Regions from separate parts of the Halopseudomonas sp. Lyrl_26 genome, predicted to be linked through region 3. Evidence: predicted binding sites of a transcription regulator. Region 3 holds the regulator's gene; each other region holds the start of a gene.

What was found. Region 3 encodes FliA, which starts transcription of late flagellar genes. Its sites were predicted from a motif close to CTAAAGTTTNNNNNNNNNNNGCCGNTAA; they were not measured.
Region 1: a site for FliA is predicted at 1,999-2,026, ahead of VF673_RS01990 (methyl-accepting chemotaxis protein). Genes of this name have one in related genera too.
Region 2: a site for FliA is predicted at 2,926-2,953, ahead of flgM (flagellar biosynthesis anti-sigma factor FlgM). Genes of this name have one in related genera too.
Region 4: a site for FliA is predicted at 3,310-3,337, ahead of VF673_RS12390 (flagellar protein MotY). Genes of this name have one in related genera too.

The regions. Positions count from the first base shown of each region.
Region 1 covers NZ_JAYJLH010000001.1:400,330-405,644, reverse strand. The annotation lists gene VF673_RS02005 (NINE protein) at 2-403, shown strand; gene VF673_RS02000 (YcgL domain-containing protein) at 419-712, opposite strand; gene rnd (ribonuclease D) at 709-1,863, opposite strand; gene VF673_RS01990 (methyl-accepting chemotaxis protein) at 2,080-3,516, shown strand; gene VF673_RS01985 (ComEA family DNA-binding protein) at 3,564-3,848, opposite strand; gene VF673_RS01980 (response regulator) at 4,091-5,092, shown strand; gene VF673_RS01975 (diguanylate cyclase) at 5,113-5,315, shown strand, end outside.
Region 2 covers NZ_JAYJLH010000001.1:176,351-181,665, reverse strand. The annotation lists gene VF673_RS00950 (protein-glutamate O-methyltransferase CheR) at 194-1,021, opposite strand; gene VF673_RS00945 (chemotaxis protein CheV) at 1,051-1,989, opposite strand; gene flgA (flagellar basal body P-ring formation chaperone FlgA) at 2,103-2,828, shown strand; gene flgM (flagellar biosynthesis anti-sigma factor FlgM) at 2,990-3,301, shown strand; gene VF673_RS00930 (flagella synthesis protein FlgN) at 3,337-3,798, shown strand; gene VF673_RS00925 (flagellar brake protein) at 3,851-4,597, shown strand; gene VF673_RS00920 (MFS transporter) at 4,622-5,315, opposite strand, start outside.
Region 3 covers NZ_JAYJLH010000005.1:142,018-147,332, reverse strand. The annotation lists gene VF673_RS08925 (chemotaxis protein CheA) at 1-346, opposite strand, end outside; gene VF673_RS08920 (protein phosphatase CheZ) at 358-1,155, opposite strand; gene VF673_RS08915 (chemotaxis response regulator CheY) at 1,169-1,546, opposite strand; gene VF673_RS08910 (RNA polymerase sigma factor FliA) at 1,643-2,383, opposite strand; gene VF673_RS08905 (MinD/ParA family protein) at 2,376-3,215, opposite strand; gene flhF (flagellar biosynthesis protein FlhF) at 3,240-4,592, opposite strand; gene flhA (flagellar biosynthesis protein FlhA) at 4,613-5,315, opposite strand, start outside.
Region 4 covers NZ_JAYJLH010000011.1:64,705-70,019, reverse strand. The annotation lists gene VF673_RS12405 (AraC family transcriptional regulator) at 1-1,014, shown strand, start outside; gene VF673_RS12400 (heavy-metal-associated domain-containing protein) at 1,756-1,968, shown strand; gene VF673_RS12395 (DUF411 domain-containing protein) at 1,986-2,423, shown strand; gene VF673_RS12390 (flagellar protein MotY) at 2,424-3,221, opposite strand; gene VF673_RS12385 (REP-associated tyrosine transposase) at 3,768-4,211, opposite strand; gene galE (UDP-glucose 4-epimerase GalE) at 4,877-5,315, opposite strand, start outside.

The DNA.
Region 1 (5,315 bases), on a different contig from region 3:
AATGGCGTATACAGACACCCACAGCAAGGCCATCGGCTATCTGTTATGGATTTTCGGCTTCATGGGGGCCCACCGCTTCTATTACGGCAAACCCTGGACGGGGACCCTGTACTTCTTCACCCTGGGCCTGTTCTTCATTGGCTGGATCATTGACCTGTTTCTGATCCCGTCCATGGACCGGCAGGCGGATTCGCGCTTCCGCGCCGGGCGGATCAACTTCAACCTGACCTGGATACTGCTGACCTTCCTCGGCGTGTTCGGCGCCCACCGCCTGTACATGGGCAAGTGGGTCACCGCCATCATCTACTTCTTCACCGGCGGCCTGTTCCTGCTCGGCGTGCTCTACGACTACTGGACGCTGAACGAGCAGATCTCGCAGAAGAACATAGAGAAGGCCTGGTAGCCAGGCCCTTCCCGCTCAGACCGGATCGTTGCGGGTCAGCAACTCATCCGGCAGATGCATCACCCAGTCTTCCTGCCTGGGCGGCATCTGCAGGTGGTACCCCTGCCCCTGCAGATTCTCCAGCACCTGATGAATATCCTCCCTGGCCAGCTTGCGCTCGGGGCTGAGGATCAGGTCCATGGAGTGCTCGGGCTTGCCGAACAGACGCAGCAGGTCCTCAGGCACGCCGGCGAGCCCCTTATCCCTGGGGACATACAGGTACATGCCGTCCTTGCGCGGACTGCGATAGATAGAGCACAGCACTTTCATGCCTTGTTTCCCTCGTTGACGGATGGATTGGCCAGGGCCAGCAGCTCTGCGCCCATCAGCTCGCGACGCCAGCCGGTGAGCTCATCCGGCAGGCGATAGGGGCCGCAGGGGTAACCGGTGCGGACCATGGCCTCCAGGGTCTTCTTGCGCAGCATCAACTCTGCGGCCATGCCCAGACGCTCGGCGTGGCGCTGACCCACCTTGCGCAGCGCCTTGAGCAGGCGGTTGGCGTCCGCCGGCAAGGGTTCAGGCAGGGGTTCGGGCCATTGCTGCTCCGGCACCTGCTGGCCTTCGGCGATCAGTCGCAATATGGTCTCGCCGTCCTGACGTACGGTCCGCGGATGCATGTCCTCCATCCGCGACAGCTGCGACAGGGTTGAAGGCTGACGCTGGGCCAGCGGACAGAGCACAGACTCGCGCAGCAGGCGGTTGCGCGCCACATCACGCTGACGGGCGGTCCGTTCACGCCAGGCGCAGAGCACCCTGAGCACCGCCAGTTCAGACGGCTTCAGACGCCAGGCCTGCTTGATCTTGCGCCAGGCCTGATCCGGGTCAGGCAGCTGCCGGGCATTGGCCTCCAGCTCGGCGGTGTCCTCGAGCAGCCAACTGGTCAGCCCGGCTTGATCCAGCCGGGGAGCCAGCACCTTGTAGATCTCTGCCAGATGCTGGGTATCGTCCACCGCATACTGCAGCTGCCGGGGGCTCAGGGGACGCTGCAACCAGTCGGAGCGCGTCTCTTCCTTGGGCAGATCCACGTTCAGCAGGCCGCTGACCAGGCGCGAGTAGGACATGGAGAAATCCATGCCCAGATAGGCTGCGGCGATCTGGGTGTCGAACAGGGGCGCCGGCAGGGCACCACACAGGTGCTGGAACACTTCCAGATCCTCGCTGCAGGCGTGGAACACCTTCACCACGCCCGGCGCTTGCAGCAGCGCTATCAGGGGTGACCAGTCACTGATTGCCAGCGGATCGATCAGCGAGGAAGTGCAGCCGTCGCCGACCTGGATCAACCCGGCGATGGGAAAGTAGGTTTCGGTGCGAACGAACTCGGTGTCCATCGCCACGAAGGGCAGCGTCAGCCAGCGCTCGCAGCAGGCGGCGAGGTCGGCATTGCAGGTGATCATGTGAGGGGGAGCCTCGGTTGACGTCATAAGCTATCCAGTTCCGTAACGGGCCATGCGGCCCCGGCGCGAAGTATACCCGAGCCGCCTGCCCCGGCGGGCGACGACTTGGCGAGAAGTTGTAACCGACTCCCATCTCTGCCTGTATCAATGATGACAACAGGGTTCAAGATTGATCGCCATCAACCGATAAAGAGACTGACAACATATAATCTGCACTGCAGAAAATGCCATCCGGGAGTCGAAATGGATTTTTTTCAGAACCTACAGCTCAAGTACAAGTTCTGGGCTGTCAACAGCGTAACCTTCATCAGCACCCTGATTCTGGTACTGGTTGCCCTGGGGGTCGAACAGGATCGAATCCATACCGAACGCAAGCGCCTGGCTGCTGAACTGGTCATCCCCGGTGGTACCGCCAGCGCTCCGGACGGGCTGCGCTGGCTGGATGCGTCCTCCGCGGGCAACCGCCTTTCCGGCAGCCCGGTGTGGATCCCCGCCGAGGCTCTGCGGGTAACGATTTCAGCCCCTCTGCTGGGCGCCTGGGCCGTGAACAAGGACGGCCAGGGCCGGTTGCTGGGCGTAGAAAAGCAGAACTACCTGGCGCTGCTCATCGAGCGGGCTCCCTTGTACGCGGTGGTGGTACTGGTGCTGATGCTCGCGGTGCTGACCGTGTCGCAGATCCTGATCTCCTTCATCACATCCAATATCCGTGCCCTGCGTGATGTCATGCTCACTGTGCAGAACACCGGGGACCTCACCCTGCGCGCCGATGCCGCCAGCCGTGATGAGGTCGGGGCCATGGCCCGGGCCTTCAACGCCATGCAGAGTGCTCAGCAGGAAGTCGTCGGCACCGTGCGCCTTGCCGCAAGCCAGCTGGAACAGGGCACCAACGAAATGGCCCGGCTGATGGCCGGCGTCAAGGACGGCATGGTTACCCAGCAGGGCGAGACTGACATGGTTGCCGCCGCCGTCAATGAAATGAGCGCAACCGTCCAGGACATTGCCGGCAACACCGCCGTGACCCGTGACCAGTCCACCCAGGCCGATGCCCTCGCCCGCCATGGCCGGGACCAGGTGCTGCGGGTGAGCCAGACCATCACCGGCCTGGCCACCAGCATAGAGCGCTGCACCCAGCACATGCAGAAGCTGGAAGGCCACAGCCAGGAGATCAGTGGCGTGGTGCGGGTGATCCGCGATATCGCCGAACAGACCAATCTGCTGGCGCTGAACGCCGCCATCGAAGCGGCCCGTGCCGGCGAATCGGGCCGCGGCTTTGCCGTGGTGGCTGACGAAGTGCGCGCCCTGGCCCAGCGGGTGCAGAGCTCCACCGACGAGATCCAGCGCATGATCGAGGCCCTGCAGACCGGCACCCATGCAGCGGTTGGCGATATGGAAGACAGCGCCCGCCTCACCCACGAATCGGTACAGCAGGTGGAAGAGGCCGGTCAGTCACTGGCCGAGATCACTTCCTCGGTCAGCCAGATCAGCGGTGGCAACAGCGAAATTGCCTCGGCCGTGGAGCAGCAGAGCATCGCCGCCGAATCCATTACCCAGAGCGTGATCCAGATCCGCGATGTCACCGAACAGACGGTGATGCAGACAGTGCAGAGTGCCGCCACCAGCGAGCAGCTGGCCACCCTCGCCCACCAGCTCAATGCCGCCGTGGGCCGGCTGAAGACCTGACCTGCAGACCTTCCTCCGCGACAGCCGCGGAGGAAGAACTCGGTGAGTTACTGCAGAGCGATGCGGTCGCGGTTACGCTCGACGGTCGCCGGCCCTATGCCCTTGACCATGGCCAGCTCCTCGACGTCGGCAAAATTGCCGTTTTCCTCGCGGTAACTGACGATGGCCTCGGCCTTGGCCAGACCGATCCCGCTCAGGGTCTCGGCGATTTCCGCAGCACTGGCCTGGTTGATGTTGACCGTAACCAGAGGCGCTTCGCTCACTTCCGCCAGAACGGGATGGGCGAGCAGGACGCTCAGACTCAGCATGATGGCGCTTATCAGTGATTTCATGAACTTTCTCCTTAGTGGAAATGGACCCGCAACAGAGGGAGAAAACCTGAACCGATGCACATCGATGACGCTGAGCTTCCCTGCGGCACAGGCAAGCTACCTGCAACCGGCGCCAGGCTGAAGCCCGAGAGCGTGGATCTGTGAAGAACGTCCCACTCGCGACGCGTCTGGTCTGTGGCCTCTATAGCGTGCCGCCGCATTTGATGCCAAAATGCCTCTACACCCGAACCCAAGGAAGCGCCGTGCCCGATGCGATCCCCCTGCTGATCTGCGACGACTCCGGCATGGCCCGCAAGCAGCTCATGCGGGCCCTGCCCAGGGGCTGGCCGTTCCGCATCACCCAGGCCGACAACGGCCAGGCCGGTCTGGAGGCGATTCGCGCAGGCCTCGGCGAGATAGTTCTGCTCGATCTGACCATGCCCGAACTGGACGGCTTCGAGGTCCTGCGCCGGATGCGCGAGGAACGGCTGCAGGCTCAGGTGATCGTCATCTCCGGCGACGTGCAGGAGGAAGCCATCCGCCGCGCCCTTGAGCTGGGTGCGCGCAGCTTCATCAGAAAGCCTGCCGATGCAGGCCAGTTGGAACAGGCGCTGCTGGCCCTGGGGGTGCACGCCCCGACAATCGACCCGAGCCTACCGGCAGCGGAGCTGGATCTGCCCAGCGTGGGCTTCAGGGATGCTTTCCGTGAGGTGGCCAATATCGCCATGGGCCGGGCAGCCGAGCTGCTGGCCCGCGTTCTTGGCGTCTTCATCAAGCTGCCCGTCCCCAACGTCAACATTCTCGAGGTAGCCGAGCTGCACATGGCCCTGGCTGACGCCCAGGGCAACCGCCAGGTCTCGGCCATCTGCCAGGGCTATATCGGTAGCGGCATTGCCGGCGAGGCCCTGCTGATATTCCACGACTCCCAGATCAGTGATGTTGCCCGGTTGCTGAAGCACCAGTCCGGCAACAGCTCGCCGCTGGAGCTGCAGCTGGACCTGGCCGCCATTGTCATCGGTGCCTGCCTCAATGGCATCTGTGAACAGCTGGATCTGCAGCTGTCATCGGGCCACCCCATGGTACTGGGGCAGCACTGCACCATCGAGGAGCTGATCCGGGTCAACCGCAATCGCTGGAAGCGCACCCTGGCGGTGGAAATCAGCTACGCGCTGGAGGACCATGACATCAAGTTCGACCTGCTGTTGCTGTTCACCGAGGCATCGGTACAGGTACTGCAACGCAAGACCGCCCTGTTGATCAACTGAGAATGCAAGCGGAGACCGGCATGTCCACCTTACTTGATGTCAGTGAATTGCACTGGTTGCTGGACATAGTCCAGAGCATCGATGTCGGTGTCGTGGTGCTGGACCGGGAGTACCGCATCCAGGTATGGAACAGTTTCATGGAAAACCATTCGGGCAGGCCGGCCAGCCAGGTCAGCCAGCGCTCGATGCTGGAGCTGTTTCCGGAGATAGATCAGGCCTGGTT
Region 2 (5,315 bases), on a different contig from region 3:
GGCCAGTGTTCTATCGCCAAGTACACAGCAATACCTGTGCCACCATAGAAATCTCTTTGATTTTCAATTGGATAGCGAATAAATCAGGACAGGGAGCGGCAAGGGATTTCCGCCGGGCGGCAAGGCTGCCGCACTCATCGGCAAACCTTGCTGTACGCTGCCGCCGGCAGGGAACGGAGAGGAAAGGGTGTCTTCAGCGGGCCTGGTAGACGATACCCGGGTTGCACTGGACCATGGAATACAGATCGGGCAACCCATTCAGCGCTTCGGAGGCGCCCAGCATCAGATAACCGCCGGGGCGCAGGGTGGCATGAATGCGCCGTAATATGTCCTTCTTCACATCGGCCGAGAAGTAGATGAGGACATTGCGGCAGAACACGATATCGAAGCGCCCCAGGACGCTGTAGCTGTCCAGCAGATTGAGCTGGCGAAACTCCACCCGACTGCGGATGGCCGGCTTGACGGTCCACTCCCCCGGACCGGTCTCATCAAAGTAACGGTCCCGGCGCTCGCGGGACAGGCCCCGGGCCATGGCCAGGCTGTCATAGCAGCCGGCACGGGCGGCATTGAGCATGCCGGCCGAGATCTCACTGGCAACGATCTGCACCCCGCCGCGCAGACGTCCGGGATTGGCGCGCTCGAACTCGTCGACGGCCATGCTCAGCGAATAGGGCTCCTGCCCCGAGGAGCACGCGGCCGACCAGATCCGCAACCGCCCGTTGGGGTTGCTGGCAAGAAACTCGGGAATCAGCCGTGACTTGAGCAGCTCGAAAGGGTAACCGTCGCGAAACCACAGGGTTTCGTTGGTGGTCATGGCATCCACCACCATCTCGCGCAGGCCGGACGCGGGCTGCTGCTGTACCTGACGTACCAACTCCCCCAGACTGCGGATACCGCGCTGGGTCAGCAGACGACCGAGACGACTGGTCACCAGATACTGCTTGTTGTCCCCCAGCACGATGCCGCAGGTGCGCTCCAGGTAATCCCGGAACAGGTCGAAGTCCGGATCATTTGCCGACACGCATCAACTCCAGACCCGTGAAATCATATTCAAGCATGTTCAACTCCGGCTCCACGCATCCGCGCGAGCACCCTGTCGGCCAGTTCGTCGGGGCTGAACTTGGCCAGGAAATCGTCCGCCCCCACCTTGCGCACCATGGCCTGATTGAACACACCGGACAGGGAGGTGTGCAGCATCACGTGCAGATCCTTCAGCCGGGGGTCACTGCGCACCTCGGCGGTGAGAGTGTAGCCATCCATCTCCGGCATTTCGATGTCGGAGATCATCATCAGCAGATCCTCGGTGACATCTCTGCCCTGGTCCGCCTGTTCCTTGAGCCAGTCCAGCGCCTGACGTCCATCATTGAGGGCAAAGACCTCGATGCCGAGCGATTCCATGCAGCGGATGATCTGCCGCCGCGCCACTGAGGAATCGTCCACGACCAGAATGCGGCTGCCGGTAGCCTCCGGCATCGCCTCGGTGGTGGTTGCCTGCTGCGGCAGGGCCTCGTCCCCGGCCAGCACCTCGGCCAGAACCTTCTCCACATCGATGATTTCCACCATCTGGTCTTCCACCCGGGTAACCGCGGTCAGGTAGTGGTCGCGACCGGTCCCCTTTGGCGGTGGATGTACGTCACTCCAGTTCAGGTTGACGATGCGCTCCACCGCCCGCACCAGAAATCCCTGAACCCGGTTGTTGTATTCAGTGATGATGACGAAGGCCGTGGACAGGTCTTCCAGCGCCCGGCCACCGGTAGCCCGCCCCAGATCAATGATCGGCAGCGTTCCGCCGCGGATGTGCGCCACGCCGCGGACAATGGGATTGAGCCTGGGTAGCAGCGTCAGTCGAGGGCATTGCAGTACTTCCTTGACCTTGAACACATTGATGCCATACAGCTGCCGCCCGTTCAGGCGAAACAGCAGCAGCTCGAGTCGGTTCTGTCCTACCAACTGGGTGCGCTGATCCACTGAGGCCATTATGCCAGCCATGAAACTACTCCTTCTTTAATGGAAGCGCAGACGGCATGATCCTTGCTTGCATCCATCAGACACTTTGGGACGCCGGCGATTTGACACACATCGCACGATCGAGGTTGGATTATATGCAGTTTCGGGCACCTTTTATCCGGCTGATTATAGCCATTACCCTCACGGGCTGTGGCAGCCTGCACGCCAATCCGCTTATCGACCAGCTTATCGGCACCACCACCGCATATCTTGAGGATCAGGTTGCGCTTCATCTGGCCGCCAGCAGCCAACCGGCCCGGCATGAGATCAGCGTCAACCGCCTGGACCCCAGGCTGCGTCTGCCGCTGTGCCCGGCGGACGCGATCAGCGCCCAGCTCGAAAGCCCGGAGATCCCCGTCGGCCGGGTCACGGTCCGGGTCAGCTGCGACAGCAGCCAGGTACAATGGCGCCTGTTTGTGCCCGCCCAGGTGGACCTCTTCCAGTCGGTAGTGGTACTCACCCGACCACTCGCCCGTCACGCCATCCTCGGCCCGGAGGACATTACACTGCGCGAGCGCAATATCGGCCAGATCAGCGGAGGTTACCTGCTGCAACCTGAACAGGCTATCGGCATGCGCCTGCGACGCCCGGTACAGGCCGACAACGTGCTCAGCCCCCAGCAGCTGGAACAGGATGAGACGGTCAAGCGCGGCGACCGGGTGGTCATCACCGCAGCCAACAGCCGGGTCGCCGTGCGCATGCCCGGTGAAGCACTGGAAAGCGGTGGCACCGGCGCGCAGATCCGGGTGCGCAACACCCGTTCCGACCGTGTCGTGCGCGCCCGGATAGTCGGGCCCGGTCAGGTGGAAGTCCACATGTAGTGCCCCTCCCGCGGAAGCTATACTTGCCAGCCTGCCATCCATTGGGCAACACTGTGAGGCAGATCACATATCCAACCCTGAATCTTTCAGGAAAAGCCTAAAGTTTACGGCCCCGCGGCCGTTACAGAGGCCGATGAAGCATTCAGGCTGAGGACATACACATGGTCATCGATTTCAACCCGGGCACCAACGGCGCCTCACGCAGCAGCCAGAGCAGTGCTACTGCCGGCAAGCGCGAGGTCACTGCCGATCGCCCGGCCGGCACCCAGAATACCGGTCAGCCGGCAACCGGCGACGCCGAGGTCCGTCTGAGCAATCAGGCCCAGCAGCTGCAGGCGATAGAAGAGCGTCTGCGTGAGCTGCCGGAAGTAGACACTGCGCGCGTGGAGCGGATCAAGCAGGCCATTGCCGACGGCAGCTACCAGCCGGACAGTCGCCGCATTGCCGACAAGCTGATCGACCTGGAATCCTGAGTGACGGCCGGCGCCCCACTGGTGGAGAGTGAAGGATGCGGCAACTGAGCGAGCTGTTCGCGAGGGCTACAACCCTGTGCCAGCAGTTCACCGACCTGCTCGACAGGGAGAAGCAGGCCCTGCTCGATCAGGACATGACGGCGTTGCAGGGGCTGCTCGACGAGAAGTCTGCGGCAATGGCTGCGCTCAATGAGGTGCACGCCGAGATGACTGCGCAGTTGCAGGCAGCCGGCATGCCCGAGGATCTCAGCCCCGGGGATTTCATCCGCGGTCTGGGCGACGACCAGCTGTCCCGGCAGCATGCCGATTTCCTCGACGCAGCCAGGGCCTGCGAGGAAGCCAATCTGCGTAATGCACGCCTGATCCGCCACAGCCAGCACATCAACAGCAACCTGCTGGACCTGCTGCGCAACCAGGGGGAAACCAGCCTGAATGTGTATGATCGCCTCGGCAATGCCAACCGCGCACGCCCGGGACGACCGATCAGCCGCGCCTGATATATGATCGCTGTCACCGGTCAGGAATTACGGATGAGAAGCTGACGTGTCAATGCTCCTAGAACAGGGTCTCGGCCCGCAGCCCCCCAGGGAAGTCACCGCACCGCTGGAGATCCAGTCACTGCTCAAGGCATTGCACGCCGCGAGAACGCCGCTGGAGGTCCGTTTCGAGGAACGGGCCCAGACCTTCCAGAGTTATCTGGTCGAACTCGATACCGCCAGCGGCATGTTGTATATCGACGAGCTCATCCCCTCCGTCGGTGACAAGTGGATGACCCAGGGCGAGAGTTTCCGTGTCGATGCGTGGCTCGACGGCGTTCACCTGCGCTGGCAGCACAGCGACGCCGCGCAGGTCGAACTGGATGACGGCGCTCCGGCCTTCAGCCTCCCCTTCCCGACGCAGCTGACCTATCACCAGCGCCGCGGCGCCTACCGGGCAACGGTACAGCGCAGCATCGACACCCGCCTCGAGCTTGTGCACAGCGCCGACAAGCGCGCATTCGCCGGCGAACTCCTCGACATCTCCGTTACCGGCTGCAAGCTGCGCCTGGCCGGCAACCAGCTTCAGGCGCTGCAACCGGGCGAGCGCTACGAGCGCAGCCAGTTGCAACTGGAGGACAGTCCCTTGCTGGACGTGGCGGTGGAGATCCGCCATCGCACCTACCATGAGGCCGGCGATGAAACCCATGTGGGCCTGCACTTCCACCAGCCGCCGGCGGTCACCCAGCGCCACATCGAGCGCTTCGTAACCCAGTTGCAGCGCGAAGCGCGGCGCCAGGCGCGCGAAGACCTGTTCTGATCGCACGTGCCGGCCAGGGCTCCCTCAGCCCGGCCGGTGCTCCTCTTCATCCTGATCCCCGGCCGGTTCCTGGTCGGCCTCATCCACCATCTGCTCCATCACCACCTGCTCGTCCACCCGCGGGTCTATCGCCGCCGCCAGCGGAGAGCTCGCCAGGTTACCCGCCGCCGGCATGAACTGGATGGGCGCCTCTTCCACCAGATTCTCCCCGGTGACCCGTTCCGGGCGCACGAACACCACCAGCAGCAGACTGCAGCAGGCCATGAACACGTACAGCATGCCGGGCCCGCCCAGCTGCATGAGCACCGAGCCGAGCAGCGGACCGGTACTGGCACCGACACCGAAGGTGACCAGCAGGGTCGCCGCCAGCTGCACCCGCCGCTCCTGATCGACGTGGTCATTGGCCAATGCCACCGCCAGCGGATACAGCGTGAACGCCAGCAGGCCGAACAGGGTAGTCAGCCACATGAGGACCCCAGGCAGAGAAATCAGGGCTATCAGCAGGGACACCGTGGTCAGGATGATGGCATTCACCTGGATCATGCGGCTGCGGTCAAAGCGGTCGGACAGCCAGCCGGCCGGCCCCTGCGCGAAGAGCCCCGCACCGATGGTGACCGCCATGAAGACGCCGACCAGATGGGTATCCAGGCCCGACGCGGCCGCATAGGTCGGCGCCAGTCCGTAGAAGGAACCGAGCAGCAGCCCGGCCACACCTATG
Region 3 (5,315 bases):
CGGCCGGCGTCGGCTCCTCACCATCGCGCACCTGGGCAAACATGCTGTTGATGCTGTCCAGCGCCTGGAGCACCACATCCATCAGCTCGGCGTCGACCTGACGCTCGCCCTTGCGCAGGATGTCAAAGACGTTCTCCGCAATGTGACAGCAGGTTACCAGAGCCTCGAGCTGCAGGAAGCCGGCGCCGCCCTTGACGGTATGAAAGCCACGGAAAATGGCGTTGAGCAGATCGCTGTCGTTGGGGCGATTCTCCAGTTCCACCAGCTGTTCAGATAACAGCTCCAGTATCTCTCCGGCCTCGACCAGAAAGTCCTGGAGAATCTCTTCATCCGCATCAAAGCTCATTCCACGCTCCCTCAGAACCCCAGACTGGACAGGAGGTCATCCACCTCATCCTGCCCCGACACCACATCATCCCTCTTATCGGCATGAATCTGCGGACCTTCAGCCTGCGAAGCAGATTTTCTCTCCTCGGGGTCGGGCAGCTCATGCTGGATACCGGCGATGCGGTCGACCTGCCCCGCCATGCGCACCAGGTTGAGCAGGCTCTCCTCGACGTCATGGACCAGTGTGATGACCCGCTTGATCACCTGCCCGGTGAGATCCTGATAATCCTGGGCCATGAGAATGTCATTGAGGTTGCTGGATACCTCGGCGCTATGCTTCTCGCTGCGCTCGAGAAAGTCCATGATGCTGCGGGACAGGTTGCGGAACTCCTCGGCGGTCATTTCCCTGCGCTGCAGGCGCTTCCATTCCTCGCGCAGGGCAGCCGCTTCCTTACCGAGCTGACTGACCACCGGCGCGCTGCTCTCCACCAGGTCCATGGTCCGGTTGGCGGCCTTGTCGGTGAGCCTGACGACGTAGTCAAGGCGATCGGAGGCGTCGGCTATCTTCGAGTGCTCGCCATGCTCGGAGCCGAAGGAGCGTGCGGTATCCAGCTGAAAGCTGATGATCGAGTTGTGCAGTGCCCGGGTCAGCTTGCCGACTTCGTAGTACAGCCCCCGGTCGCGGGCCTGATTGATCGCATGGATGACCATGACCGCTTCCTTGTAGTCACCCTCCTCCAGATGCTCTACAAGCTTCTGCGCGTTCGTCTTGAGCGATTGCTCGAATTCCTCGGCGGTCGTCTGACCGGCGTTCCCGCTCAATACCATGTCAGTCCCCTTGCTACTTGGCTTCGATGCGCTCGAAGACCTTTTCGATCTTCTCCTTGAGCGCCTGGGCGGTGAAGGGTTTGACCACGTAGCCGTTGACCCCGGCCTGGGCCGCTTCGATGATCTGGTCGCGCTTGGCTTCGGCCGTGACCATCAGCACCGGCAGGGTCTTGAGGCGCTCGTCGGCACGCACCGCACGCAACAGATCGATGCCGCTCATGCCCGGCATGTTCCAGTCGGTGACCAGAAAATCGAAATTGCCATGCTGCAGCATCGGCAGCGCCGTGGTGCCATCATCCGCCTCGGCAGTATTGGTGAAGCCGAGGTCACGCAACAGGTTCTTGATGATGCGCCTCATCGTCGAAAAGTCGTCGACGATGAGAATTTTCATGTTCTTGTCCAATTACCGCCTCCATATAAACCGAGCAGGGGCATCCGGCGTGCACCCCACGAAAACTGCCACCTCAGCAAAGGGTGAGATATGAATTCAATCGTCCCGCCAGTCGGCCATGCGGGCCCGCAGGCGCGCTGCGCACTGGCTGTGCAGTTGACTGACCCGGGACTCGCTGACGCCCAGCACGGCGCCGATTTCCTTGAGATTCAACTCCTCGTCGTAATACAGCGACAGTATCAGTCGCTCCCGTTCAGGCAGCTTGTCGATTGCCTCGGCCAACGCCTCGCGAAATCGCGCATCCTCCAGCCCCTCAAAGGGCGAAGCCTCCGCTTCGGCTTCGCCGGGGGCACCGGCTTCCAGCAGTTCGTCGAAGCTGAACAGCCTGCTGCCCGCGGTGTCGCCGAGAATCGCATGATATTCCTCGAGGCTCATATCCAGTTCGGCCGCCACCTCATGATCTTTAGCGTCACGGCCAACACGGGCCTCGACGGCACGAATGGCGCTGCTGACCAGGCGCGTGTTGCGATGGACCGAGCGGGGGGCCCAATCGCCCTTGCGTACATCATCCAGCATGGCGCCACGTATGCGTATACCGGCATAGGTCTCGAAGCTGGCACCCTTTCCATGGTCGAACTTGCGAGCGGCCTCGAGCAGGCCGAGCATGCCGGCCTGAATCAGATCCTCCACCTGCACGCTGGCCGGCAGCCGGGCCAGCATGTGGTAGGCAATGCGCTTGACCAGGGGTGCGTATTCCTCAACCAGCCGATCCTGGGTGCGGGCGGCGGCCGCAGCGCTGGCGTACATCCTGGCGCCACCACCGGAAATGTTACTCATCCTCTGGCCCTGTGGCAGGGTCATTGCGCTGCACCAGGCGTTCCAGGAAGAACTCCAGGTGCCCTCGGGGCGTCGATGGCAGCGGCCAGGCGTCGACCTTGCGGGCTATGGTGCGGATAGCCAGGGAGACCCGGCTGCGGGGGAACAGATCGAAGGTCGCCCGCTGCTTCTGCGCCGCCTTGCGCACCGACTCGTCATAGGGCACCGCACCGACGTACTGCAGGGCCACATCCAGGAAACGGTCGGTGACCTGCAGCAGCTTGTTGAAGACGTTGTGCCCTTCCTGCGGGCTGTGGACCATGTTCGCCAGCACCCGGAAGCGCGTCACCCCATGGTCCCGGCTGAGCAGCTTGATCAGGGCGTAGGCGTCGGTGATGGAGGTGGGCTCGTCGCAGACCACCACTATCACCTCCTGGGCGGCGCGCACGAAACTGACCACGGAGTCGCCGATGCCGGCGGCGGTATCGATCAGCAGTATGTCCAGCTCGTCACCGATGTCGCTGAAGGCCTGGATCAGCCCGGCATGCTCCCGCGGCCCCAGATTGACCATCTCGGCTGCGCCGGAGGCCGCCGGTACGATGCGGATGCCTCCTGGGCCGTTGACCATGACCTCGCGCAGCGAACAGGTGCCGGAGAGCACATCGGCCAGGGTCGCCTGGGGTCGCAGACCCAGCTGCACATCGACATTGGCCAGTCCGAGGTCTGCATCCATCAGCACAACGCGGCGTCCCAGCTCGGCCAGTGCCAGGGCAAGGTTGACCGACACGTTGGTCTTGCCAACGCCGCCCTTGCCTCCGGTGACTGCAACTACCTGAACCGATTGATTGCCCATCTGTACGCTGCCCTTATCCAATCGTTAACTTGCGCGCTGTGCGTGAAGTATACCGGCAAAAACATCCGCCATGGTCTGATCCTCGGCAACCTCATTACCGATCAGACCGACCGCCCGGCTTACCAGCTGATGACCGACGCCGCGGGCCAGATCATCGGGAATGCGCTGGCCATCTGCCATATAGGCTACCGGCAGTCGCTGCTCGATGGCCAGACCGAGGGCTTCACCCAGACTGCCGGCCTCGTCCACCTTGGTCAGAATGCAACCGGCCAGCGCACAGCTGCTGTAATTGTGCCATGCCGCCTTGAGCACCCGGTACTGACTGGTTGCGGCCAGCACCAGCAGCGTGCTGACCCGGTCACCCAGCGCCGCCAGCTCCTTGAGCTGACCCCGCAGCTGCGGATCCTGGGCCTGCAGGCCGGCGGTATCCACCAGCACCAGGCGCTTGTTGGCAAATTCGTCGAGCACGTCCTGCAGACTGTGCTGCTCATCCACCACACGCACCGGCACATTGAGGATGCGCCCCAGGGTGCGCAGTTGCTCATGGGCGCCGATACGGAAGGTATCCATGGTCACCAGGGCGACATGCTCACTGCCGTGCTTGAGCACATAACGTGCAGCCAGCTTGCCCAGGGTGGTGGTCTTGCCGGCGCCGGTCGGGCCGACCAGGGCAATCACCCCGCCCTGGTCGATCGGCTCGCTGCGCATCACCGGAATACTCTGCGCCAGATGGGCCAGCAGCAGGCGCCAGGCCTGGCGGATGTCCGTCACCTCCTCCACCTTGCTCAGCAGCGACCGGCAGAGGTCGGCCGGCAGGCCCAGATGAACCAGACGCCGCCACAGGCTGGCCTGGCGGGGTTGCTGCTGATTGACCTTGCCCCAGGCCAGACTGCCCAGCTGGGATTCCAGCAGATCGCGCAGACCGGCGATTTCTGCCCGCATGACATCCAGGCTGTCGGCAGCGGGCGCTGCGGCAGCCGATGCTGCGGCGGCCGCCGGGGCTTCCGCAGCCGGCGCGGCACGCTCGTTGTTCAGGCGATCGAGCAGCTCCCGGGCAACCGGCGAGCCTCGCTCGGCGGCCTGACGCATGCTGTCTCCAAATAATTGACGGTTGACACTGGGCCCGGCCGCTGGTGTTTCTCCCGCCTGCAGGCTGGCCCGGGCGCTGAGAATACGCTCCTGGGTCTTCTTCAGCTCGGTGTCCAGGCCAGGCGTCGGCGGGGTCAGGCGCGGCGCTTCGTAATCCAGCGCCGCGGTCAGTTCGATACCGCCGGCAACACGTCGGTTGGCGATGATGGACGCGTCCGCCCCCATCTCGTCACGGACCAGTTTCATGGCCGAGCGCATATCAGCGGCAAAAAAACGTTTTACTCTCATGGCCTGACCTCACCCTGTAATCAATTCTGTCCGACGGTGGCAACGATGGTGACCTGTTTGCTGTCCGGGATTTCCTGGTACGACAGCACATGGGCGCCGGGGGCGGCATAGCGAACGAACTTCGCCATCATGTTGCGGATCGGTCCGGCCACCAGCAGGATTGCCGGCTTGCCCTGCATTTCCTGCCGCTGAACCATGTCCGCCAGGGAGCGCTGCAGCTTCTCCGCCATACCCGGTTCCAGAAGAATGCCGTCATCGTTGCCCTGCCCGGCCTTCTGCACACTCTGAAGCAATATCTGTTCCAGCTTGGGATCCAGGGTAATCACAGGCAGCTCGGCCTCAAGTCCCACAAGGCCCTGGACAATGGAACGGGACAGCGCCACGCGCACGGCGCCGATCAGCGCGCCAGTATCTTGACTCTTGCCCGACTGGTTGGCGATGGCTTCGGCAATGGTCCGGATGTCGCGCACCGGCACCTGTTCCTGCAACAGTCCCTGCAACACCTTGAGCAGCCCGGACAGGGAAATGATGCCCGGCACCAGCTCCTCGGCCAGCTTGGGCGAGGCCTTGGCCAGCACCTTGAGCAGCTGCTGCACTTCCTCGTGGCCGATCAGCTCGTGGGAGTGCTTGTAGAGAATCTGATTCAGATGGGTTGCCACCACGGTACTGACGTCAACCACCGTGTAGCCCAGGGACTGGGCCTGATCCTTCTGCGCCGGCTCG
Region 4 (5,315 bases), on a different contig from region 3:
ATGCTGGCCCGGCCTCTGGCGCGCATCAGCATTCCACGTTTCATGCGCCTCGGCCATGCCGCCATCCAGCTCAGCGGCCGTAAGGACATCGGCCTGCTGATGGGCCGGTACAGCCAGCCATCGCACCTGGGACTGCCGGGGCTGACCGCCCAATGCGCGCCCAACCTCGGCCAGGCTTTCGATGTACTGGTGCGCTTCGAGCGACTGACCAGCCAGAACTACCGGGGCCACTCCAGCTTTCATCCACCGGCCACCCGTTTCTACTCGATCAGTCCCTACAACAGCTTCAACCTCTTCGTGGTCGACTCCGCCCTCGCCTCCCGCCGGCAGCTCGCCATGCAGCTGACCGGAGGCGCAGCGCGGCTCAGGGAAGTGCACATCGAGTTCCCTGCGCCGGACTATGCCGACCGCTACGAAAGCCTGTTCGGCTGCCCGGTACTTTTCGAGCAGGAGCACAACCAGCTGATCTGGGAAGCCGGCAGCCTCGACCTGCCGCTGATCCAGAGCGCCCCCGGCACCCACGCCCAGCTGGTGGAGTTGTGTGAGCAGCAACTGCAGGACCTCACCCGCCACCGGCACCTGCGCGAACGGGTCGAGGAAATCCTCTCCCCGCGGCTGCACAGTCAATTACCGGAACTGGACGAAGTCGCCGCCCGCCTCGGCATGGCCGGCTGGACCCTGCGCCGCCGCCTCAAGGCCGAAGCCGGCACACGTTTTCAGGACATCATCGACGACATGCGCCGGGACCTGGCGCTGAGCTACATGAGGGATACGGAAACCGCACTGGGAGAAATCGCCTTCCTGCTCGGCTTCTCCTCACCGGCAGCATTCCAACGCGCGTTCAAACGTTGGACCGGCGTAGCACCAGGGCAATATCGCCGGCAGACAAGACAGGAGAAACCGCTCGGTAGGAGCACCGCCCTCGGTGTGAACCCCAATCGAACCAAACCCCAGAGCCAGCCCCCATTCGCACCCGACACGGGTGCTCCTACATCCGGCGTGGGGATTGAGTAGGAGCACCGCCCTCGGTGCGAATCACAATCAAACCAAACCCCAGAGTCAGCCCCCTTCGCACCCGAGGCGGGTGCTCCCACATCCGGCGTGGGTTTCGATCCGGCGTGGGGTTTCGGTAGGAGCACCGCCCTCGGTGCGAACCACAATCAAACCAAACCCCAGAGTCAGCCCCCTTCGCACCCGAGGCGGGTGCTCCTACATCCGGCGTGGGTTTCGATCCGGCGTGGGGTTTCGGTAGGAGCACCGCCCTCGGTGCGAACCACAATCAAACCAAACCCCAGAGCCAGCCCCCATTCGCACCCGGGGCGGGTGCTCCCACATCCGGCGTGGTTTTTGATCCGGCGTGGGGTTTTGGTAGGAGCACCGCCCTCGGTGCGAACCACAATCAAACCAAACCCCAGAGTCAGCCCCATTCGCGCCCGGGGGGGGCCCTACAACACGCGAAGGAGTCGAACGCCTACCCCTCACATCTCCTGCGCATCATCTACAGCGTCATCCCATTCCTGGGCGCGTTGCTCCAGCAGTTCTTCTTCATACTCGTTCATATTGTTCTCTCCTTCTTGATCATTCTCTGCATGATGGGAACAGGTTCAACCTAACTCCCCTGCTTTACAGTCAGATGAAAACCACACGGGAAAGTTCAGAAGCAATTGACTTTGCCACGGTGTCAGGGTTGAGACTGTGGCCATTCAAACCATCGAGGAGATTGTTCCCGTGAGCATCCCACTGAACGTCAAGGAAATGACCTGCGCCCACTGCGTCAAGCACGTCACCGAGGCCCTGACCGCCGTTGCCGGTGTCGAATCGGTCGACGTCAACCTGGAAGCCGGCAAGGTCAGCGTCAAGGGCAATGCCGACAGCCAGGCGCTGATCAACGCCCTGGACGAAGCCGGCTACCCGGCCAACGTCGCCCACGATGGCAAGACCACCTGCTGCGGTGGTTGCGGCGGCTGACAGTCAAGGAGGAAAACATGCTCGGCAAATTACGCTTCATCGCCCTGGCCGGTCTGTTCATGGGCGGTCTGGCCCAGGCGGCAGACAACCTGACCATTGACGTCCACCGCGACGCCAACTGCGGCTGCTGCAAGGACTGGATCCTGCATCTGGAGAACAACGGCTTCACGGTCAACGATCATGTAGAAGCCAACATGGGCAGCTTCAAGCAGACCGCCGGCGTACCCCCGCGCCTGGGCTCCTGCCACACCGCGATCATCAACGGTCAGTTCGTGGAAGGCCACGTGCCTGCAGAACAGATCCACCTGCTGCAGAACCGCCCCGACCTGCTCGGCATAGCCGTTCCCGGCATGCCCGTCGGCTCTCCGGGCATGGAGTACGGTGATCGCAAGGATCCTTATCAGGTAGTGGGACTGACCAGAAGTGGCCAAGTCGAGGTCATCGCGGAGTACTGATCAACTCCGCTCCAGCCTCAGCGTCACCCGGCGGTTCTTTTCCCTGCCTTCCCGGGTGTTGTTGTTGGCGACGGGGTAGCGCTCGCCGTGGAAACGGATGCTGATCATGTCCTCATCCACGCCCCGCTCGACCAGGTAGGCCTGAACCGCCAGCACCCGCTGGCGGGACAGCTCGCGGTTGCTCAGTCGGTCGCCGACATTGTCCGAGTGCCCATCCAGTTCAATGCGCGACACCTGCGGATCAGCCTTGATGTACTCCAGCGCCACATCCAACATCTGTCTGGCCCGAGCATCCAGCACGGCACCGCCACTGGGAAAGCCGATCGCCGTGCGCGAGATCTGATCGATATTCATCGGCAGCAGGCCATCGGCACAGGCCTGAAAATCCTTCCACGCCTGCGGATAGCCGACACTGGACACCACCACCCGCACCTGCTGACCCGCATCGCTCAGACTGCCCTGCAGAATGGTCGGCTGCAAACCCCGAGACAGCCCCGCGAGCATCTGCCCCGCCTGCTGCCAGGGTAACCGCATTACAGTGGTGCCCGACTGAACCGTCCCCTGCCCAAGCGGCTGCACCCGGGCATCCGGGCGCCACGGCGGCGGATCGTTGTACAGCTGCGCGGCTCCCGGCCGCATCAGCTCGCTCCAGGCCGACAGCTGGAACATCGGCCGCTCACCCGCCCGGCGGATGAACACCGCCTCGCCATAACCGTCAACGCGCTGGCTCAAACGACACTCGAACTTGTCCCCTTCCACCGACCACTGCACATCTTCCATGCGCGTCTGGAACGTCATAGCCTGGGCAGGCAGAGCTGCTCCCAGTAGCAGGACAAGCGGTAAACGGAACAAGCAAGGCACTCCGAAAACAGGGCTACAGGACAAGAAGTCGGCGCACGAGCGCGAAACTTTAGCCCAGAACCAAAACCCAACTCCGCCCGGTTCGCACCGTGCCCGACCCGTTCGCACCGAGGGCGGTGCTCCTACAACAAAGCCAAACCCAACCCCGACCCGTAGGAGCACCCGCCCCGGGTGCGAATGCGTGCCCACCCCTTTCACACCGAGGGCGGTGCTCCTACAAAAAAACCAAACCCAACCCCGACCCGTAGGAGCACCCGCCCCGGGTGCGAATGCGTGCCCACCCCTTTCACACCGAGGGCGGTGCTCCTACAACAAAACCAAACCCAACTCCGACCCGGGTGCGAATACGGGCCCACCCCTTTCGCACCGAGGGCGGTGCTCCTACAACAAAGCCAATCCCAACTCCGACCCGTAGGAGCACCCGCCCCGGGTGCGAACGCGTGCCCGCCCGTTCGCACCGAGGCGGTGCTCCTACGGGGTCCTCTACAACCACACCGCATCCCAATGCGGATAATCCCCCACCGACTCCACCAACCCCGCCCTGATCGGGTTGGCTATGACATATCTGGCCAACGCCTTGAGGTCATCCTCCCGGCGCACCGCTCGATCATGAAAACCCCTCTGCCATATGCGCCGCCCGATTCTCCGCGCACAAACACCCCTCACCCGCCCCACCACTCGGCCGAGCGACTCGTCATTCAACTGCATCAACCAATGGAAATGATCCGGCATCACGACATAGCACCAGGTCTGGACATCGTTCTGCAGCGCCTCCATACGCAAGGTATTGACCAGAGCCCGGGCGTTGTTCAGGTCGGAGAAAACCGGCTCGCGATCCTGGGTAACGGCGGTAATGAGGTACAGCCTGCCCGCCTCGGACACACGCCCAAGACGCAGACGGTGGGATTGGTAGGTTGCTTGTGACACGGCATTGGGCCTCCTGGATGGGGGGTTTGGATATATCCAGGGGGTTATCGGGGCAGGAGTAAAGGAGAGGATGGCGGGGTTGTGATGTGGTGCACGGAGGAGTGGGTGGGGAGGGTTTGTGCCCGCCCCCGTTCGCACCGAGGCGGTGCTCCTACAGCAAAACCACAACCCAACCCCGTGACCGTAGGAGCACCCGCCCCGGGTGCGAATGGGGACATGCATGGGGCGTGGATTGTGCTCGCCCGGTTCGCACCGTGGGCGGTGCTCCTACAACAGAACCACAACCCAACCCCGAACCGTAGGAGCACCCGCCCCGGGTGCGAAGGGGGACATGCGTGGGGCGTGGATTGTGCTCGCCCGGTTCGCACCGAGGCGGTGCTCCTACAACAGAACCACAACCCAACCCCGAACCGTAGGAGCACCCGCCCCGGGTGCGAAGGGGGACATGCATGGGGCGTGGATTGTGCCCGCCCGGTTCGCACCGAGGCGGTGCTCGTACAGCAAAACCACAACCCAACCCCGTGACCGTAGGAGCACCCGCCCCGGGTGCGAAGGGGTGCCCGACCCGTTCGCACCGAGGCGGTGCTCCTACGACAAAACCTAACCCACCTCCGGACCGTAGGAGCACCCGCCCCGGGTGCGAAGGGGTGCTGCCTGGTGGAGGCTTAGCGGTAGCCTTTGGGGTTGTTGGACTGCCAGCGCCAGGCGTCGGCGCACATGGCTTCGAGGCTGAGTTCGGCGCGCCAGCCGAGTTCTTCGGCGGCGAGGGTGGGGTCGGCGTAGCAGCAGGCGACATCGCCCGGGCGGCGGGCGGTGAGGACGTAGGGAAGTTTGTGGCCGCAGGCTTTCTCGAAGGCATGCAGCATATCCAGCACCGAGTAGCCCTTGCCGGTACCCAGGTTGAATGCCTTGATGCCCAGGTCCCGGTCCAGCCATTCCAGGGCCTTCACGTGGCCTTCAGCCAGGTCCATGACGTGGATGTAATCCCGCACCCCGGTACCATCCGGTGTTGGGTAATCGCTGCCGAACACGTTCAGATGCTCACGCCGGCCCACGGCCACCTGGGCTATGTAGGGCATGAGGTTGTTGGGGATATCCGCCGGG